2 linked regions of the Cupriavidus metallidurans CH34 genome follow. Each later gene encodes a partner of the first gene's protein in a complex. Links are inferred from orthologs where the notes say so. Each region holds a gene or a part of one and is shown on either strand. Other genes may lie near its edges.

The links.
Region 2: the proteins of RMET_RS12240 (region 1) and pnp are in contact, whole or in part, in a cryo-EM structure (PDB 9QH0), measured with the Escherichia coli proteins. The link is inferred for Cupriavidus metallidurans CH34 from one-to-one orthologs.

The regions. Positions count from the first base shown.
Region 1 is NC_007973.1:2,645,417-2,655,457, reverse strand. The notes cover bases 3,242-6,914. They hold RMET_RS12240 (Rne/Rng family ribonuclease), read right to left. Parts: upstream 6,556-6,914; coding sequence 3,442-6,555; downstream 3,242-3,441. In the rest of the region: molybdopterin molybdotransferase MoeA, read right to left, coding at 42-1,328; molybdenum cofactor guanylyltransferase MobA, read right to left, coding at 1,423-2,034; GTP 3',8-cyclase MoaA, read right to left, coding at 2,072-3,196; RMET_RS12235 (RluA family pseudouridine synthase), read left to right, coding at 7,537-8,547; RMET_RS12230 (HAD-IA family hydrolase), read left to right, coding at 8,606-9,265; RMET_RS12225 (Rieske (2Fe-2S) protein), read left to right, coding at 9,258-9,641; RMET_RS12220 (S49 family peptidase), read left to right, coding at 9,683-10,041. UniProt on the Escherichia coli protein: Endoribonuclease that plays a central role in RNA processing and decay. Required for the maturation of 5S and 16S rRNAs and the majority of tRNAs. Also involved in the degradation of most mRNAs.
Region 2 is NC_007973.1:1,002,913-1,012,272, reverse strand. The notes cover bases 2,223-5,214. They hold pnp (polyribonucleotide nucleotidyltransferase), read right to left. Parts: upstream 4,812-5,214; coding sequence 2,634-4,811; downstream 2,223-2,633. Other genes in these bases: RMET_RS04645 (NAD(P)H-quinone oxidoreductase), read right to left, coding at 2,223-2,465. In the rest of the region: preprotein translocase subunit SecG, read right to left, coding at 177-545; tpiA (triose-phosphate isomerase), read right to left, coding at 596-1,333; more of RMET_RS04645, read right to left, coding at 1,461-2,222; rpsO (30S ribosomal protein S15), read right to left, coding at 5,277-5,546; RMET_RS04630 (branched-chain amino acid ABC transporter substrate-binding protein), read right to left, coding at 5,712-6,989; RMET_RS04625 (hypothetical protein), read left to right, coding at 7,203-7,736; RMET_RS04620 (2-isopropylmalate synthase), read right to left, coding at 7,833-9,360. UniProt on the Escherichia coli protein: Involved in mRNA degradation. Catalyzes the phosphorolysis of single-stranded polyribonucleotides processively in the 3'- to 5'-direction. Also involved, along with RNase II, in tRNA processing.

The sequences.
Region 1 (10,041 bases):
AAAAACGACACCCGTCGCAGGACGTTGCCGTACCGCTGCGCTTAGATCAATCCGTCGAAAAGCATGATTTCGACGCTTTCCCCCGCTTCCACGGTGCCTTGTTCATGCGCGAGCACGATAAAGCAGTTGGCTTCGCTCATGGACCGCAACACCCCTGAGCCCTGCTGGCCTGTGACGCGGACTTCCAGCGTGCCATCGGCACCGGGGGCGAGAATGCCTCGCTGGTATTCGGTACGGCCCGGTTTCTTGCGAATGGTTCCGGCGCTGCGCACGCGCATCAGCGGGAGTGGGGCGACCTTGGCACCCATCAATCGATGCAGCGCTGCCCGCACGAAATGGTAGAACGTGACCATCACGGCCACCGGATTGCCTGGCAGGCCGAACAACAGTGCTTCGCGGCCATTCGACGTGATGCGTCCAAATGCCATCGGGCGGCCGGGGCGCATTGCGATCTTCCAGAAGGTGACGTCGCCCAGTTGCGCCATGATCTGCTTGGTGTAGTCCGCTTCTCCGACGGAAACGCCGCCTGACGTGATGATCGCGTCGGCATTCTCGCAAGCGCTGCGGAACGCGGCTTCCAGTGCTTCCGGGTCGTCCCGGACCACGCCCATGTCGATCAGGTCGACATTGAGACGGCGCAGCATACCGTGCAGCGTGTAGCGGTTCGAGTCGTAGACGCAGCCCGGGTCCAGTACCTCGCCGATCGAGCGGAGCTCGTCGCCGGTGGAGAAGAAGGCCACGCGCAGGCGACGGCGCACTTTGACTTCGGCCACACCAAGCGAGGCCAGCAGGCCGATATCCGCTGGCTGAAGGATGCGGCCCGCAGCAAGCGCGGCCTGCCCGCTGGCCAGATCCTCGCCACGCAGCCGGCGGTTGTCGCCGGCGCGCACGGCATCAGCCGCGAAACGGATCTGGTTGCCACCGGCCTGGATCTCAACAAATTCCTGAGGCACCACCGTATCGCAACCGTCGGGCATGACCGCGCCGGTCATGATCCGCACGGCTTGCCCCGGGCCTGCCGGGCTACCAAGCGCATTGCCGGCGTAGGCCGTACCGATGACCTGAAGCACCACGTCGCTCCCGGCGTCGGCCAGCGCCGCGCTGCTGAACGCGTAGCCGTCCATCGCGGAGTTGTCATGCGCCGGCACGTCGATCGACGAGATCACATCCTCGGCCAGCACGCGATCGAGTGCGGTGCGGATCGCCAGTTGTTCGATGCCGCCAACAGGCTCGATCACATCGCCAATGATGGCGTTGGCCTTCGCCACGGGCAGGGCGGAGGGGTCGTAGTCTGACAGGCAGGAGATGACGGATTGAAGCGAAGGCATGGCGTAGTCTGGTGGCGCGCGTGACAGTCTGAACAGAAACAGTGGACGGCGCGCGTGTACTCGGAAGGCGAGGTCTTGAGCGTAGGCTGGAAGTCTAACCCGCGCGCTTCTCGCTTTCGTGCATGTGCAGTTCGTCGAGCGTGTTGATATTGGCGAAGGCCGCGGCATCGTCGAACGGCACTTCCACCAGCCGATGGCTGGCCGCCCAGGTCTCGATCTTGCGGCCGCCACCGTTCAGATAGGCGACCAGGCTGTCGATGGCCGAGGCCGGCATCAGGCAGAACACGGGCTGGGTCTGGCGCCGGCCGTCGGCGTCGATCGTGACCGGAATCGCCAGTTCGGCGTCCTCGGTCTCGATGGCCTGGGCCAGCCGTTGCACCAGATCCGTGGGCAGGAATGGCGAATCGCAAGGCGCCGTCACCATCCAGCCGGTCTGGCATTGCTCGAGCCCTGCCAGCATGCCGGCCAGGGGACCTGCGAAGTCGGGCACGGAGTCGGTGACGACCGGCACACCGAACGATTCATAGGCGGCAAGGTTGCGATTGGCGTTGATCAGCACCGCGCCGGTCTGCGCGGAAAGGCGCATCAGCGTGTGCATGGCCATCGGCACGCCGCGAAGCGGTTGCAGGCCCTTGTCCGTGCCGCCCATGCGGCTGCCTCGGCCGCCGGCCAGGATCAGGCCGGTTATGTCGTCGCGTGAAATCATGGATCTCGAGGATTGGGGCGCGGCGCCCGGAAGGGCATCACCCGCCGATATAGGACATCTCGATCTTGCGCTCGGCGCGTGCCGCGCGAATTGCCGGATCGCTGCGCTGTTCGGAATAGTTGTCGGTGCGGCCTTGCCAGACCTGGGCGATTGCGTTGGCGATCTCCAGGTCGCTGTGCCCACCGCGCAGCAGGGCGCGCAGGTCGTAGCCCTCGGTGGCGAACAGGCACAGATAGAGCCGACCTTCGGTCGACAGCCGGATGCGGCTGCAGTCTCCGCAGAAGGCCTGCGTGACGCTCGAAATCACGCCGATCTCGCCGCCGCCATCCCGGTAGCGCCAACGCTCTGCGGTCTCGCCCGAGTAATTGGCGGCCACAGCGTCCAGCGGAAACACTTCGTCGATCCGGCGCACGACTTCGGCCGATGGCAGAACTTCGCCCATCTGCCAGTGGTTGCTGGCGCCCACGTCCATGAACTCGATGAAGCGCATGATGATGCCGCTGCCGCGGAAGTGGCGCGCCAACGGCACAATTTCGCCGTCGTTGGTGCCACGCTTGACCACCATGTTGACCTTGATCGGCGCCAGCCCGACGGCTTGCGCCACTTCGATGCCGTGGAGCACGTCGCGCACGGCATAGTCGACGTCGTTCATCTTGCGGAAGATCGCGTCGTCAATGGCATCAAGGCTCACGCTGATGCGGGACAGTCCGGCGTCGCGCAATGACTGCGCCTTGCGTGCGAGCAGTGATGCGTTGGTGGTCAGCGTCAGGTCCAGCGGCTTGCCCGATACGGTTTCGATGCGCGCGAGCATTTCCACGAGTCGCTCGATGTTCTTGCGCAGTAGCGGTTCGCCGCCGGTCAAACGAATCTTCTCCACACCCTGCGAGACGAAAATGCGCGCGGTGCGCTCGATCTCTTCGAAGCTCAGCAACTCGGAGTGGGGCAGGAACGTGTAGTCCTTGTCGAACACTTCCTTCGGCATGCAGTACACGCAGCGGAAGTTGCAGCGGTCAGTGACCGAGATACGCAGGTCATGCAGCGGCCGGCCGCGTGTATCGGCGACGAGTCCGTTCGGCGCAACCAGGTGCGAAGGAATGCTCGGCACCATCGAACGGTATCGATGGTCGCGCAGGTCGAGAATGGGGATGACGGTATCGGTCATGGCCAGGGTGAGGACGGAGGCTCTTCGGCGCGCGGGCGCCAGGGAGGCCTTTCTGTCAGCCATTCTAGCCGAGCGGCATCGGGCATCGTGGATGACATTATTGCCATAGGGTCACAGTTTGCCCGAGGCAGCTGCAATACAGCTTGCGGCATTGCAGCAAGTCAATCAATCCGCAAACAAAAAAAGGGGACGGCTTCTGGCCGTCCCCTTTCCCCTTGCCGGCGCGCGGTCAGCGCGCGAGGCAATTACTGCTGTTGCTGCTGTTGCTGTGCAGCGGCTTGCTGTACGCCACCGGTCTCGACCAGAACCATCGGGCCTTCCGGCAGCGGCGGTAGCGGCTTGCGCTCACGCGGCACGCGCGGTGCCGGCACGATCTGCGAAGCGGCTTCCTGTGCGGCGCGGTGCTTGTCGCCGTCCGTACGGACCCACTCCAGGCCAGCCGCAGCCAGCATCGGCTCCAGGTTCTCGGCGCTTGGCGCGGCGGTCACCTGCGTTGCGGCCGATACGACTGCCACGGTTTCCACCACGGCTGCAACCGGGGCTGCAACCGGGGCTGCAACCGGGGCTGCAACCGGGGCTGCAACCGGGGCCGGCGCGACGTCCGGCGTGGCGATGACAGGTTCCGAAATCACCGGAGCAGCTGCCACGGGAGCGGCTACCACCGGCGCAGTCTCGACCGGAGCGGGCGTCACTACCGGCGCCGCTTGCGGCTCGGCCACGGCTGCGAAGACGGGCTCGGATGCCACCGGGGCTACCGGAGCGACCGGTGCTGCTGGGGCCACTTCCGCCGGCGTCACCGCCACGGCCGTTTCGACAGCCTTGACGCTTTCATCGGCCTCGGCAACAGCGGGCTGGAAGCCAGTCGACTCAGATTCCGATTCCGTCACGCCTGCGCTGACTTCGGCCAGATTGGCTTCGTCGCCGTCAATACCTTCGGCATTTTGCGCAGTGTCATCACGGTCGCGGCGATAGCGGTTGCGGCCGCGACGATTGCGGCGACGGCGTTCTTCGCCTTCACCGGTCTCGGCACCTTCCACGCCAGCCGGCAGTTCTGTGGTGTCTGCTTCCGTGGTCACGGCGACCATTGCGGCGGCTGCGGCGGCTGCGGCGGCTGCGGCGACTGGCGCTACCTGGGCGGCGCCGACGGCCAACTGCGGCGCTTCGGTGCTCAGTGCCTCATCGGTCTCGCGGGCCTCATTGCGCTCGCGTTGACGCTCGCGCTGACGCTCGCGGCGTTCCTGGCTGCGCTCGCGGCGGCCTTCCTGGCGTGCCTCGGCACGTTCCGGCTGGGCGATTGCCGGGGTGGCCTGGCCTTCGCGAGGCGCGCGTGCAGGGCGTTCGCCACGTTGCTCACGCGGCTCACGCTGCTCACGTTGTTCGCCGCGTTGCTGCTCGCTGCGTTCACCACGCTGGCCACGACCCTGACGGTCACCGCGCTGTTCGCCACGCTCGCCGCGCTGGCCACGGCCCTCGCGACCTTCACGACCTTCGCGTCCCTCACGGCCTTCACCACGGCCTTCGCCGCGTTGACCGCGCTCGCGGCGGCCTTCACCACCGCGCGACGGGGTTTCGGCTGCCGGCTTTGCCGGTGCCTCGGGCGGCGTGGCCGGCTTGGCGCCGAACAGGCCCTTGAGCCAGGCAATGAAACCGCCGCTGGCCACCGGCTGGGTTGCCGGTGCGGGGCGCGCCGCAGGCGCCTCCGGGCGCACGCGCTCAGGGCGCGGCACCGAAACCGGAGCCGGCGCGTCGGGCGTGATGCCCTTGACGGCCGCTTCCTGACGCGGACGCGTTTCTTCCTTCTTGCGGCTGCTGTAGCTCGTGTCGGCCTCGAGTTCCTTGGCGGCAGCCTCGGCCATGCGGTAGCTGGCGGTCGATTCTTCCAGGCGCGGATCGTCGTGGCGCAGGCGCTCGAGCTTGTAATGCGGCGTTTCGAGGTGCTTGTTCGGGATCAGCAGCACGTTGACCTTGAAGCGCAACTCGATCAGGTTGATTTCCTGACGCTTTTCGTTCAGCAGGAAAGCGGCCACTTCCACCGGCACCTGGCAGTGGATGGCGGCCGTGTTTTCCTTCATCGCCTCTTCCTGGATGATGCGCAGCACCTGCAGGGCGGACGATTCGGTATCGCGGATGTGGCCCGTGCCGTTGCAGCGCGGGCAGGTGATATGCGAGCCTTCGGACAGGGACGGACGCAGGCGCTGGCGCGACAGCTCCATCAGGCCGAAACGACTGATCTTGCCCATCTGCACGCGGGCGCGGTCGTGGCGCAGCGCATCCTTCAGGCGCGTTTCCACATCCTTCTGGGCCTTGCCGGACTCCATGTCGATGAAGTCGATCACGATCAGGCCGCCAAGGTCGCGCAGGCGCAGCTGGCGGGCGATTTCGTCGGCCGCTTCCAGGTTGGTGCGCAGCGCGGTTTCCTCGATGTCCGCACCCTTGGTGGCGCGGGCCGAGTTCACGTCGACGGAAACGAGGGCTTCGGTGTGGTCGATCACGATGGCACCACCCGACGGCAGCATCACCATGCGGGAGTAGGCCGATTCGATCTGGTGCTCGATCTGGAAGCGCGAGAAGAGCGGCACGTCGTCGCGGTACTTCTTCACGCGACTCATGTTGTCCGGCATGACCACGCTCATGAAGGCGCGGGCCTGCTCATAAATCTCGTCGGTATCGATCAGGATTTCGCCGATATCGGGCTGGAAGTAGTCGCGGATCGCGCGGATCACGAGGCTGGATTCCAGATAGATCAGCAGCGGGGCCTTGTTGTCGCCGGCGGCGCCGTCGATGGCCTTCCACAGCTGCAACAGGTAGTTCAGGTCCCACTGCAGTTCTTCGGCGGCACGGCCGATACCGGCGGTGCGCGCGATGATGCTCATGCCTTCCGGCACCTGGAGCTGCGCCATCGTCTCGCGCAGTTCCTGGCGGTCTTCGCCCTCGATGCGGCGCGAAACGCCACCACCGCGCGGGTTGTTCGGCATCAGCACCAGGTAGCGGCCGGCAAGCGAGATGAACGTGGTCAGGGCTGCGCCCTTGTTGCCGCGCTCTTCCTTCTCAACCTGGACGATCAGTTCCTGGCCTTCGTGCAGGGCGTCCTGGATGCGCGCGTTGCGCACGTCCACGCCGTCCTTGAAGAAGGCGCGCGCCACTTCCTTGAACGGCAGGAAGCCATGGCGCTCTTCGCCGTAGTTGACGAAGCACGCTTCCAGCGAGGGTTCGATCCGGGTGATGACACCCTTGTAGATGTTGCCTTTGCGCTGTTCGCGCCCGGCAGTTTCGATGTCGATGTCGATCAGTTTCTGACCATCGACGATGGCGACGCGCAGTTCTTCCTGTTGCGTCGCGTTAAACAGCATGCGTTTCATCGCAATACCTCACTCCAGTGCCGCGGGTGCCAAATGTCATGAATCGGCCATGCCCGCAACGGTCCAGGGAGCACGCGAGGAAAGTGAGCGAGGGTGGGAGAATTGCCAAAGACGCCAGCGCGCGCAAAAACGCGGCCGGCTGGGCGCGGGTGAAAGGAGAAGCTGTCGGCGAATTGGCCGTCCCTGTGGACGGGCAGTCAGTTGGGTCGGGAGAGCAATGCAATATTGCTCCTGATACAGCGACCTCTGGCGGATACCGGCTGGCCGGGGGCGGGGGGACGTGTACGCCGTGCCGGCGGCACAGGCTTTCGTTTCCCCTCGCAGCCGGGCCGGGGTGGCCAAGACGCGTCAAAGAGCAAGTTATCCGGACGCGGCGTGCGCATGCCGATACCAATCCGACCTGTGTGCTGGCGGGCGCGCCACTGCTTCTTGGCGTTCTACGTCAGGGCGCCAGACGATCCGGGTGTTATGAACCACGCCGGATCGCGGCCGATTTGCAGGTCGGTTGGCAGGCTGGCCTGCCGGGCCGGCACCGATTCCCGGTGCGGGCGGTCTTCTCTCACCGATGTGGATGCCCGATGGCGGGCATCCACATTGAATTCTTTTCTACCTGAACACTCAGTTTCCACGTGTCGACCGGTTCGATGCCGAAGTTACCTCTGGGCAACTTCCTGCGTGCCGGCGCGGCGCGTGCGTGCTGCTGATTGCCACCATTCGCCTGTCCGGCGCTTGCGGGGTACGCAATAAGCGGGGGACGGGCCGGGTCGATGGCAACCCGAAGTGTAAAATGCGAAATCTTGCGCGGATACTGGTGGGACTACCCAATTCAATCTGTTGGGTGTCCCGCATGTTCCTGCCCGATGCGCCGCGAAAAATGGCTGGCAAATCCGGGCAGGTTTTCAGGGCTCGCGCCAAACCTCGCTTACACAGGTCGTGCGTTTCCGGTCTTTGGCCGGTAACGGCCGGGAAATTATATTGAAAATGAATGAGTTACGCCATCAAATTGCAACGGAGCCGCAATCGCGCCCCAGCGGGCTCCAAGTGGCGTACGTGACAGTCGACGAAAGTTCGGAAGGGCAGCGCATCGACAACTTCCTGTTGAAGGTGGCCAAGGGCGTGCCCAAAAGCCACATTTATCGCGTGTTGCGCTCGGGCGAAGTGCGCGTCAACAAAGGTCGGGTCGACGCCACTTATCGGCTGCAGAACGGGGATGTGGTGCGTATCCCGCCGATGCGCGTGGCGGAGAAGGCTGCCCCGACCGGTGGTTTCGTGCCCGCCGGCGAGTTTCCTGTGCTTTTTGAGGATGCCGCGCTGCTCGTGATCGACAAGCCGGCCGGCGTGGCCGTGCATGGCGGGTCTGGGGTGGCCTTCGGTGTGATCGAACAGCTACGCCGCGCCAGGCCGGAGGCGAAGTTCCTCGAGCTGGTCCACCGGCTCGATCGGGAAACGTCCGGAATTTTGGTGCTGGCGAAGAAGCGTTCCGTGCTGGTGCACCTGCACGAGCAGATTCGTGGCAACGGCATGGACAAGCGGTATTTCGCCTGCGTGGCGGGCGAGTTTCCGAACACGCGCCAGCATGTGAAGCTACCTCTATATAAATACAGCACGCCGGACGGCGAACGCCGCGTGCGTGTGCAGGCGGACGGGTTGGCGTCACATACGGTCTTCAATCGCATGGAGGCCTTCGATGGCTACACGTTGCTGGAGGCCGAACTGAAGACCGGGCGGACGCACCAGATTCGCGTGCATCTGCAATCGATTGGCTTCCCGATCGTTGGTGATGATAAATATGGCGATTTTGCGCTCAATAAGGCGCTTTCTCGCAGCGGCACCAAGCCGGGGCTGAAACGCATGTTCCTGCATGCGCACCGGCTCACGCTGACACATCCGGTCACCGGCGCGCCGATGACAGTGTCCGCGCCATTGCCTGCCGAGTGTGTTGAATTTCTGCAACAATTGCGGCAAGGGCGACCAGCGCGCGACGCGGACTGATCCGTACGCACCATCGCTGTTAGCGCTCACACACTTTCAGTATCCAACAAGGACCGCAATGGCCAGGCAGCGCTTCGACCTGATCGTCTTCGACTGGGATGGAACCCTGATGGATTCCACCCCGACCATCGCCAAATGCATACAGCTCGCCAGCCGTGACCTGGGACTGCCAGTGCCGGATGACAGCGCGGCCAGCCATGTAATCGGACTCGGCCTGAAAGACGCGCTCTCGTATGCAGTGCCGACGCTCGATCCCGCCGACTATCCGCGTCTGGCGGAACGCTACCGCTATCACTTCCTGACGCGTGACGCCGAACTGGTGCTGTTTCCGGGCGTGCTCGACATGCTCGAGGCGCTTCACGCCGAGCATTACTTCCTGGGCGTGGCCACCGGCAAGACCCGAGTCGGACTCGAACGTGCCCTGGCGGCAACTGGCATCGGCAAGCTGTTCGATGCTACGCGCTGCGCCGACGAGACGTTCTCGAAGCCGCATCCGGCCATGCTCCACGAACTGACGCGCGAACTTGGCCAGGATATCGGTAGGACCGTGATGATCGGCGACACGACCCACGACCTGCAGATGGCCATCAACGCTGGCGCGCAGGGGCTTGGCGTCACCTACGGCGCGCATCCGGCGGAATCGCTGCGTGAGATGTCGCCTGTGCATTGCGCAACGTCGATTTCCGACCTGCAGGCCTGGCTGCTCGCTCATGCCTGAAGCATCGCTGGAACCGCGGCGCCTTTGCGCGGCAGAGGAACTGGTCGACGGTGGCGCAGGTGTGCGCTTTGCCGTGCGTCTCAACACGCGGGAGATCGGCGCGTTCGTCGTGCGATACGACGGCGCCGCGCACGGCTATCTGAATCAGTGCGCCCATGTGCCGATGGAACTGGACTGGCAGGAAGGCCAGTTTTTCGATAGTGCGGGCTTATACTTGATGTGCGCTACACATGGCGCGACCTACGCGCCGGACACCGGCTTGTGCGTGGGTGGCCCGTGCAAGGGGGCCGCGCTCGCCAAGCTCCGGATCGAGGAGCGCGAGGGCGCGGTCTTCTGGTTGCCTGAACCCCCATTTTTCCCGCTCGACGCCGAGTAAGGCGGAGCGGGACGTCATCTGACTTTATCGAGTCCATTCGCATGACAGAACAGCAAAATCCGCCGAACGAACCGGGTCAACCGCAAGAGCGCGCGGGCGACGACAGCAAGCTGGAGACGGCAAAGCACGCCGAATTCCCGCTGGAGCGGGAACTGCAGGCTGGCGACGACGCGGCCAAGCGCGAAGCCGACGAGCGGCGCGCCCGCCTGGCAGGCAAGGGCGGTCCGGTTGGTGGCAGCAGCGGCAGCGGTGGTGGCAGTGGTAGTGGCGGCTGGGAGCGCGACGTGCTCGAGAAGGTGCTGATGGCCTCCCTGCGCGAGCAGCGCTCGGCGCGACGCTGGAAGATCTTCTTCCGCTTTCTTACCCTCGCCATCGTTGCACTGATTCTCTACGCGGTGAT
Region 2 (9,360 bases), 1.6 Mb from region 1 along the record:
TTGCGCTGGGTTTTTATACCCTCTGGAACGTCTGCCGAGGAGTTTGTCCTTCGGCTTTCGCCCCGTCGCTGGGGAATCGTTTCAAGCCCTGCATTCTAACTAGGATTCCCGATTTGTTCAATGCACAACTGCAAATAAAATCAGGAATCCGTGGACACACTGTTCAATTATTGCAATTACTTCGGCACGGCCGGAGCCGCCGGCGCGGAGGCCGATGCTGCAGCTGCTGCAGGCGCGGAAGCAGGTGCCGCAGCGGCCGGCGCCGACTGCTGCGCCGCGCCCATCACGCCCAGGGATGCCGAGGGCTTGTAGTTGCCCAGCAGCGTCAGACCCAGGGTGCAGCAGAAGAACAGTGCCGCCAGAACGGCCGTGGTACGTGACAGGAAGTTCGCCGATCCGGTAGCGCCGAACAGACTGCCAGAGGCGCCCGATCCGAACGCCGCACCGACATCGGCACCCTTGCCGTGCTGCAGCAGAACAAGACCAATCACGCCGAGCGCGGACAGGACCTGCACGATTACCAACAAAGTCTTGAAGATTGCCATTTGGTTAAAGTCGTTTCGAACTTGCCTGATCAGACAGTCGCGTCCGGCATTCAGGCGTTGCCGATCGCGAGGAAATCATCCGCCTTCAGGGAGGCGCCACCAATAAGCCCCCCGTCAATATCGGACATGGAAAACAATTCAGCTGCATTGTCGGGCTTGACGCTACCGCCATACAGAATGGCCATGCGTGCTGCAACACCGGCATCCTTCGCCGTGACCCGCGCACGTAGCGCCGCATGAACTTCCTGGGCCTGCGCGCTCGTGGCCGTCTTGCCCGTACCGATCGCCCAGACGGGCTCATAGGCCAGAACAATGCGACCCAGTTGCTCGATAGACAACGCATCGAGTACAGCCTGCAACTGACGACCAACCACGGCTTCGGTCTGACCGGCTTCGCGCTCGGCCAGCGTCTCTCCAACACAGACCACCGGAACAATGTCGAATTCCAGCGCGCGCAGTGCCTTGGCAGCCACTACCGCGTCGGTTTCACCATGGTAGGTACGACGCTCTGAATGGCCGACGAGCGCATAGCCGCAACCAAACTCACCCAGCATCGAGGCAGCTACTTCACCGGTGAAGGCACCACGGGCCTCGGACGACACATCCTGAGCACCCCAGGCAACCTGGGAACCGGACAACAGCGTCTGGCACTGGGCAAGATAGGGGAACGGCGCGCAGACCGCCAGCTTCGCGCGCGCAGGCGCAGCCTTGATACCCTCAAGCAGCGCCGCGTTGGCGGCCAGGCTGCCATGCATCTTCCAATTGCCGATGACCAGCTTTTGTCTCACAAGGGTCCCCTCTTTAAATCAAACCGGCTATTGTAGCGTGGTCAGGAGGGGCCCGCCAGCATGTGCGGGCAATCGCAGGTAATCCCGGACCCGCCAGTGATCACGGGCCCACAGCAAGAAGCATGGCTTACCAGGTCAGTACGATCTTGCCGATATGCTCGCTCGACTCCATCAGGCGATGCGCATCCGCGGCCTGTGCTGCGGGGAACACCTTGTGGATCACGGGCTTGATCTTGCCCGATGCCAGCAGCGGCCAGACGTTCTGATGCAGCGCCTGCGCAATGGCGCCCTTGAATGAAGCCGGACGCGGGCGCAGCGTGGAACCGGTGATGGTAATGCGTCGACGCAGGATGTCGCCAAGGGGAATTTCCGCCTTGCCGCCACCAAGCAGCGCGATGATCACGATGCGGCCGTCATCGGCGATGCACGACAGTTCACGCGCGAGATAGGACCCCGCCACCATATCGAGGATCACGTCGACGCCCTTCCCTTCGGTCAGCGCCTTCACTTCGGCCACGAAATCCTGCGTCTTGTAGTTGATCGCGCGATCCGCGCCGAGCGACTCGCACGCCTTGCACTTGTCATCGCTGCCGGCCGTCACGAAGACCTTGAAGCCAAGTGCCTTGGCGATCTGGATTGCCGTGGTACCGATGCCGCTAGACCCACCCTGGATCAGCAGCGTTTCGGCCGCGCCACGCGGACCCTTGCCAAGCTGACCACGATCGAACACGTTGCTCCACACCGTGAAGAACGTCTCGGGTAGCGCAGCCGCTTCGATATCGGTGAGGCCCTCGGGTACCGGCAGGCATTGCTCGATCGGCGCCGTGCACAGCTCGGCGTAACCACCGCCCTGCACCAACGCGCAGACACGGTCGCCAGCTTTCAGGCCGAAGCGATTGGCGGGATGCGAAAGGTCTCCCCCAACGACCACACCTGCGACCTCGAGACCAGGAAGATCCGACGCACCGGGCGGCACCGGATAGTTGCCGGTGCGCTGGAACACATCGGGACGGTTGATGCCAGCAGCCGCCACACGAATCAGGATTTCACCGGCCTTCGGCTCCGGATCGGGACGCTGCGTTTCCTGCAGGACTTCGGGGGCGCCGTATTCACGGATCTCGATGGCTTTCATGATGACTCCTCATTAATGTCTTGGATTGCATCGCGCGCGATGGCGTTGCTGACGCACGTGTCGCAGGCGAACCGGATAGCGAACTGACCGGCAGTGTAAACAAAAAAGCGGCTGGACATCGCCAGCCGCTTTCATGGGTGCTACGCGGTGACCGCGTTCGCCGTCAGCTTACTGCTGCTGATCGGGCGATGCCGGGGCGGCAGGTGCCGCGGCCGGTGCATCGCCTTGCGCGATCGGGCTGATGCTGCCGCCCTCTTCGGCCAGCGCTGCCTTCAGGGACAGACGCAGACGACCCTTTTCATCGGCCTGGATCAGCTTGACGCGAACCTGTTGGCCTTCCTTGAGCCAGTCCTTGATGTCCTTGACGCGCTCGTTGACGATCTCGGAGATATGCAGCAGACCGTCCTTGCCCGGCAGGATGTTGACGATGGCGCCAAAGTCCAGCAGCTTCAGCACGGTACCGGCGTAGATCTTGCCCACTTCGGCTTCCGCGGTGATGCCTTCGATGCGGCGCTTGGCTTCGGCCATGCCGTCGGTCGACGTCGACGCGATCGTGATCGTGCCGTCTTCCTGGATGTCGATGGTCGTGCCGGTTTCCTTGGTCAGTGCTTGGATCGTCGAGCCGCCCTTGCCGATCACTTCGCGGATCTTGTCCGGATGGATCTTCATCGTGATCATGCGCGGAGCGTGCGCCGACAGTTCGGTGCGAGCGTGACCCATTGCGCCTTGCATCGCGCCGAGGATGTGCATGCGGCCTTCGCGGGCCTGGGCCAGCGCCACCTGCATGATTTCCTTGGTGATGCCCTGGACCTTGATGTCCATCTGCAGCGCGGTAATGCCCGCGTCGGTACCGGCCACCTTGAAGTCCATGTCGCCGAGGTGATCCTCGTCACCGAGGATGTCGGTCAGCACGGCAAACTTGTTGCCCTCCAGGATCAGGCCCATGGCCACGCCGGCCACGTGCGCCTTCACCGGAACGCCAGCATCCATCAGCGCCAGGCAGCCGCCGCAGACCGAAGCCATCGACGACGAACCGTTCGATTCGGTGATTTCCGACACCAGACGGATCGTGTACGCGAACTCGTCGTCCTTCGGCAGCACCGGGATCAGCGCGCGCTTGGCCAGACGGCCGTGACCGATTTCACGACGCTTCGGGCTACCAACGCGACCCGTTTCGCCGGTGGCGAACGGAGGCATGTTGTAGTGGAGCATGAAGCGATCGCGGTACTCGCCGGCCAGTGCGTCGATGATCTGCTCATCGCTCTTGGTGCCGAGCGTGGCCACCACGAGTGCCTGCGTTTCACCACGGGTGAACAGCGCCGAGCCGTGCGCGCGCGGCAGCACCGACGAACGGATTTCGATCGGGCGCACGGTGCGCGTGTCGCGGCCGTCGATACGCGGCTCGCCAGCCAGGATCTGGCCGCGCACGATCTTCGCCTCGAGGTCGAACAGGACGTTGCCCACTTCCACCTTGTCGGCTTCCACGCCGGCCTCGGCCAGTTGGGCCTGCACCGTTGCGTAGATTTCCTTGAGCTTGGTGCTGCGCGCCGACTTCTGACGCAGTTGGTAGGCTTGCTGCAGCAGCGGCAGGCCAATCTCGCTAACCTTGGCGATCAGCGCTTCATTCTTCGGAGCCGGAGCCCAGTCCCACTCGGGCTTGCCGCCTTCGCGCACCAGGTCGTGGATTGCGTTGATCGCGATCTGCATTTGCTCGTGACCGTACACCACGGCGCCGAGCATCACGTCTTCCGACAGTTGGTGGGCTTCCGATTCCACCATCAGCACGGCACGTTCGGTACCGGCGACCACCAGGTCCAGATCCGACGCGGCGATTTGCGCGCGGGTCGGGTTCAGCAGGTACTGGCCGTCCTTGTAGCCGACGCGGGCAGCGCCAACCGGACCGTTGAACGGGATACCCGAAACGGCCAGCGCAGCCGACGAAGCGATCAGCGCGGGGATGTCAGCCGGGATTTCCGGGTTGATCGACAGCACGTGGATCACCACCTGCACGTCGTTGTAGAAACCTTCCGGGAACAGCGGACGCAGCGGACGGTCGATCAGGCGCGAGGTCAGCGTCTCGTTTTCCGACGGACGGCCTTCACGCTTGAAGAAGCCACCGGGGATCTTGCCAGCAGCGTAGGTCTTCTCGATGTAGTCGACGGTCAGCGGGAAGAAGTCCTGACCCGCCTTCGGGCTCTTGGCTGCCACCACGGTGGCCAGCACCACGGTGTCTTCCACGTCGACGATCACGGCGCCAGATGCCTGGCGCGCGATTTCGCCGGTTTCCATGCGGACCGTGTGCTGGCCCCACTGGAATTCCTTGACGATCTTGTTGAACATGGTCATGAGCGTTCCTTGATTTCATGCTTGCCGGCCGCACACATGCACGATCGGCGACGCCTGCGCTCGCAGCGGCAGGCGAACTGCCGGAGGTAATCCGGTCCGCAGTCCCAGGGAAGTGCTATGCCATTCCATCGCGCCACCGTCCGTGAAGGCACGTGGACGATGCAACCCGCGATGGAATGACACAAAACCCCGTTTCCTTGGTGCCGACTCCAGTGTCAATGCGCAAAAATGCGCGATAAAGAGCGAGGTAACTTACTCCGTCGCGCGACTTGGCGCAACGGCGCCGGGCATCAACGCCCGACTTTCGAGTGAAGCAAACATCACTATCAACCTTGGCCCAGCGCATCAATCACTGGACCAGAAAAGCAAAATGCCTGCCTCAGCAGTGCTGACGCAGGCATTGCGGCCTCACGTGAAATCGTGCGCGTGCAACTTCCGCAGGATTCGTGCTGCCATCCGCAGACCTTACTTACGCAGGCCCAGGGCTTCGATCAGGGCGCGGTAACGATCGGCATCGCTGGCCTTGAGGTAGTCCAGCAGGCGACGGCGACGGCTCACCATGCGCAGCAGACCGCGGCGGCTGTGGTGATCCTTCATGTTGGCCTTGAAGTGCGGGGTCAGTTCGTTGATACGGGTCGTCAACAGAGCGACCTGAACTTCGGGGCTGCCCGTGTCGTTGGTGCCGCGAGCGAACTTCGCGATGATCTCGGACTTGTTGATATTGGCAGTTGCCATGATGATTTCCTTTCACTTGCGAACGCTGCAGCGCGGGATGCGCCACCTGCGTCGTGCCTGAATGACTTGAGGCATCTGTCGCCATCCAGCCGGGTGGCTTGAGGACGACAGCCGCGCATTATAGCCGAATTCCCGCCTGTGGCGAAGTCCGTGGCGGGGCCCGCTTCAATTGCGCGGCGGGCGCTCCATACGGCACGTGGTCGGCAGTGTGGTCTGGGCGGTCTTGAGCTTCTTTATCGTGCGGAATCCGTAGCCGGAGCCTTCATTGTCGAAGCGGACATCGCCACCCCGCTTCGCCATGACCGAGACATAAAGCGGCTGGAGGACCTGGTGGTCTTCCGCCCGCACGGTGGCCTCGTGAAACGCGTTGGTGAAACGCATGTCCTCGAGCGCGTAGCCCACGGCTACGGCGTCGGTAGAACCAGCGCGCTCGATAGCCCGCGCCAGCATCTCCACCATCATCTGCATGCGTAGATGCACATAGTCATCCCTGGGATCCGGATAGCGCGCCCGGAACGACTGGTAGAACGCATCGGATGCCGCCCCGCCTACGTTCGGGTGCCATTCCGCCACGGCCAGCACCCGGCCCACACCCGCGTCACCCATCGCTGCCGGCGCACCGAGCCCGTTGCCATAAAACGTGTAGAAGCGCGCATTCAGGCCACCCTCGCGCGCGGCCTTCACCATCAGCGTCAGATCATTGCCCCAGTTGCCGGTGATCACCGCGTCGGCGCCGCTCGCCTTGATCTTGGCGATATACGGCGCGAAATCCTTGATCTTGCCGATCGGATGGAACTCGTCGCCGACGATCTGGATATCCGGACGCTTTGTCGCCAGCATTTCACGCGCCGAACGCGCCACCTGATGGCCGAAGCTGTAGTCCTGGTCGATCAGGTAGACCTTGCGCACCGAACGCTCGCTTCGGATGGCCTCGGTCAACGCTTGCATTCGCATATCCGCGCTGGCGTCAAAACGGAAATGCCAGAAGCTGCAGTTCTCGTTGGTCAGCGATGGATCAACGGCCGAATAGTTCAGGAACAGCACGCGGGCATCGGGCTGGCGTGCGTTCTGACGGTTGATTGCCCCTACGAGCGCGCTGGCCACGGCCGAGCTGTTCCCCTGCAGCACAAACGGAATGCGCTTGTCGACCAGACTGCGGAACTGGATCAGGCTTTCATCGACATTGCCCTTGCTATCGAACGTAACCAGTTCGAACGGATGCGGCCCGTCGGGGAGCTTGACGCCGCCGCTAGCGTTGACGCGCTCGATGGCGATACGCAGGTTGCGCACTACGGCCTCGCCAGCGTTGGCGAAGGGGCCGGACAGGCCATCGATCATGCCCAGGCGGATTGGCGCGCCAGTCTGCGCCTGCGCTGCTGCCGCCGCGCAAAACAGCGCAGCAGCCATCCAGACGCGCAATCTGTTCCCTCGAATCCAGGCCATCGCCTTCCTCAGTTACCCAGCAAAGCGAGCGATGTTAAGGCAGATGCGCCCGGACCGGCAATCTTCATCGATCGTCGCCAGATGCCACTAGATCGGCGAAGTTTGTTGCGACTAGGCAGACGAATCTGAAAGAAGCAACGTGGCATTCACACGAAGCGACCGGTGCGGCTAAACTGCCGCCACTCGCATCCACCATGTGCCAAGCCTGAAGCCATGACCTCCCGTTACCAGCGTGGCAGCCGCCATCTGCTTCAAATTCTGTGGGCCGTCCTGGCCACCCTCGCCTTGGGCGCCTGCACCGTCCTTGCCCCGGTCGACTCCGGACTCAAGCTCATCGGCCAACCGCAGAGCGCCGTACAGGCCGCATTCGGCAAACCCACCGATGTCTACAAGCTCGATGACGGGACAACCCGCTGGTTCTATTCGAAGCAGCCGCTCGGCGAGTATTCTTACGCGGCCGATTTCGATCGGGATGACAAGCTGACGAACTTCCGCCAGATGCTGACGACGACCGAACTGTACAAGGCCAAGGTCAATGCCTGGACCAAGAAGGACGTGCTCGAACACTTCGGCGCGCCGCGCGAGCCGATCGAGTACTACCCGCGCCTGAAGCAGGAGGCCTGGAGCTACCGCTTCCTCCACGAGGACCAGTGGTACTCGATGTTCAACTTCATGTTCGACGATACGGGCGTGCTGCGCCAGACACTGGTGACACCCGACCCCTTGCGCGACCGCCCTGAGCGCTGACGACAAAACGCCCGCCATCGCGGGATACGCGACTGGCGGGCGTTTCATGATGGCGGGGCCTTGTGAGCCCCGCCAGCGGCATCGCAGGATTCGGGATCAGATCTGCGGGTTGATCTTCTGCACAGCCTTGTCGTGCAGCTTGTTCAGCGCGGCCAGGTAGGCCTTGGCCGATGCGGCGACGATATCCGGGTCGGTACCCACGCCATTGACGATACGGCCCGCCTTCGACAGACGTACCGTGACTTCACCCTGGGCCTGCGTGCCGGCGGTGATCGCGTTCACCGAGTACAGCACCAGTTCGGCACCGCTGTTGACCTTGCCTTCGATCGCGTGCAGCGTGGCGTCCACCGGACCATTGCCTTCGGCTTCGCCGGTCTGCTCGCTGCCATCAATGTTGAACACCACGCGAGCATGGGGGCGCTCACCCGTTTCCGAGCGCTGCGACAGCGAGATGAAGCGATAGTGCTCATTGGCGTGCTCTTGCTCTTCATCGGAGACGATCGCCATGATGTCTTCGTCGAAGATCTCGGCCTTCTGGTCGGCGAGCTCCTTGAAGCGAGCAAATGCCGCATTGATCTCCGCTTCGCTTTCGAGTTGGACGCCAAGCTCCTGCAGACGCTGCTTGAACGCATTGCGGCCCGAGAGCTTGCCAAGCACGATCTTGTTGGCCGTCCAGCCCACATCCTCGGCGCGCATGATCTCGTAGGTATCGCGCGCCTTGAGCACGCCATCCTGGTGAATGCCGGATGCATGGGCAAACGCGTTAGCGCCCACCACGGCCTTGTTCGGCTGCACGACGAAGCCGGTAATCTGCGACACAAGCTTTGAGGCCGGCACGATCTGGGTCGTGTCGATGCCCACATCCATGTTGAAATAGTCACGGCGCGTCTTCACGGCCATCACTACTTCTTCCAGGCTGGTGTTACCCGCGCGTTCGCCAAGGCCGTTGATCGTGCACTCGATCTGGCGCGCGCCGCCGAGCTTCACAGCAGCCAGGGAGTTTGCCACGGCCATGCCGAGGTCATTGTGGCAATGCACCGACCATACGGCCTTGTCCGAGTTCGGAATGCGCTCGCGCACCGAGCGGATCAACTCGGCATAGCCTTCTGGCACGGCATAGCCCACGGTGTCGGGCAGGTTGATCGTGGTGGCGCCCTCGGCGATCACGCCTTCGAGCACGCGGCACAGGAAGTCCATGTCCGAGCGACTGCCATCCTCCGGCGAGAACTCGATGTCGTCCGTGAACTGGCGCGCGAAGCGCACGGCCAGACGTGCCTGCTCATAAACCTGGTCCGGCGTCATGCGCAGCTTCTTTTCCATGTGCAGCGCCGAGGTGGCGATGAACGTGTGGATACGGAACGAGTTTGCCGGCTTGAGCGCCTCGGCGGCACGAGCGATGTCCTTGTCATTGGCACGGGCCAACGAGCATATCGTCGAATCCTTGACCACCTGGGCGATCGAGCGGATGGCCTCGAAGTCACCATTGGAGCTTGCCGCAAAACCGGCCTCGATCACGTCGACCTTCAGGCGTTCAAGCTGACGCGCAATGCGAATCTTCTCTTCGCGGGTCATGGACGCGCCGGGCGACTGCTCGCCGTCACGCAAGGTGGTGTCGAAAATGATG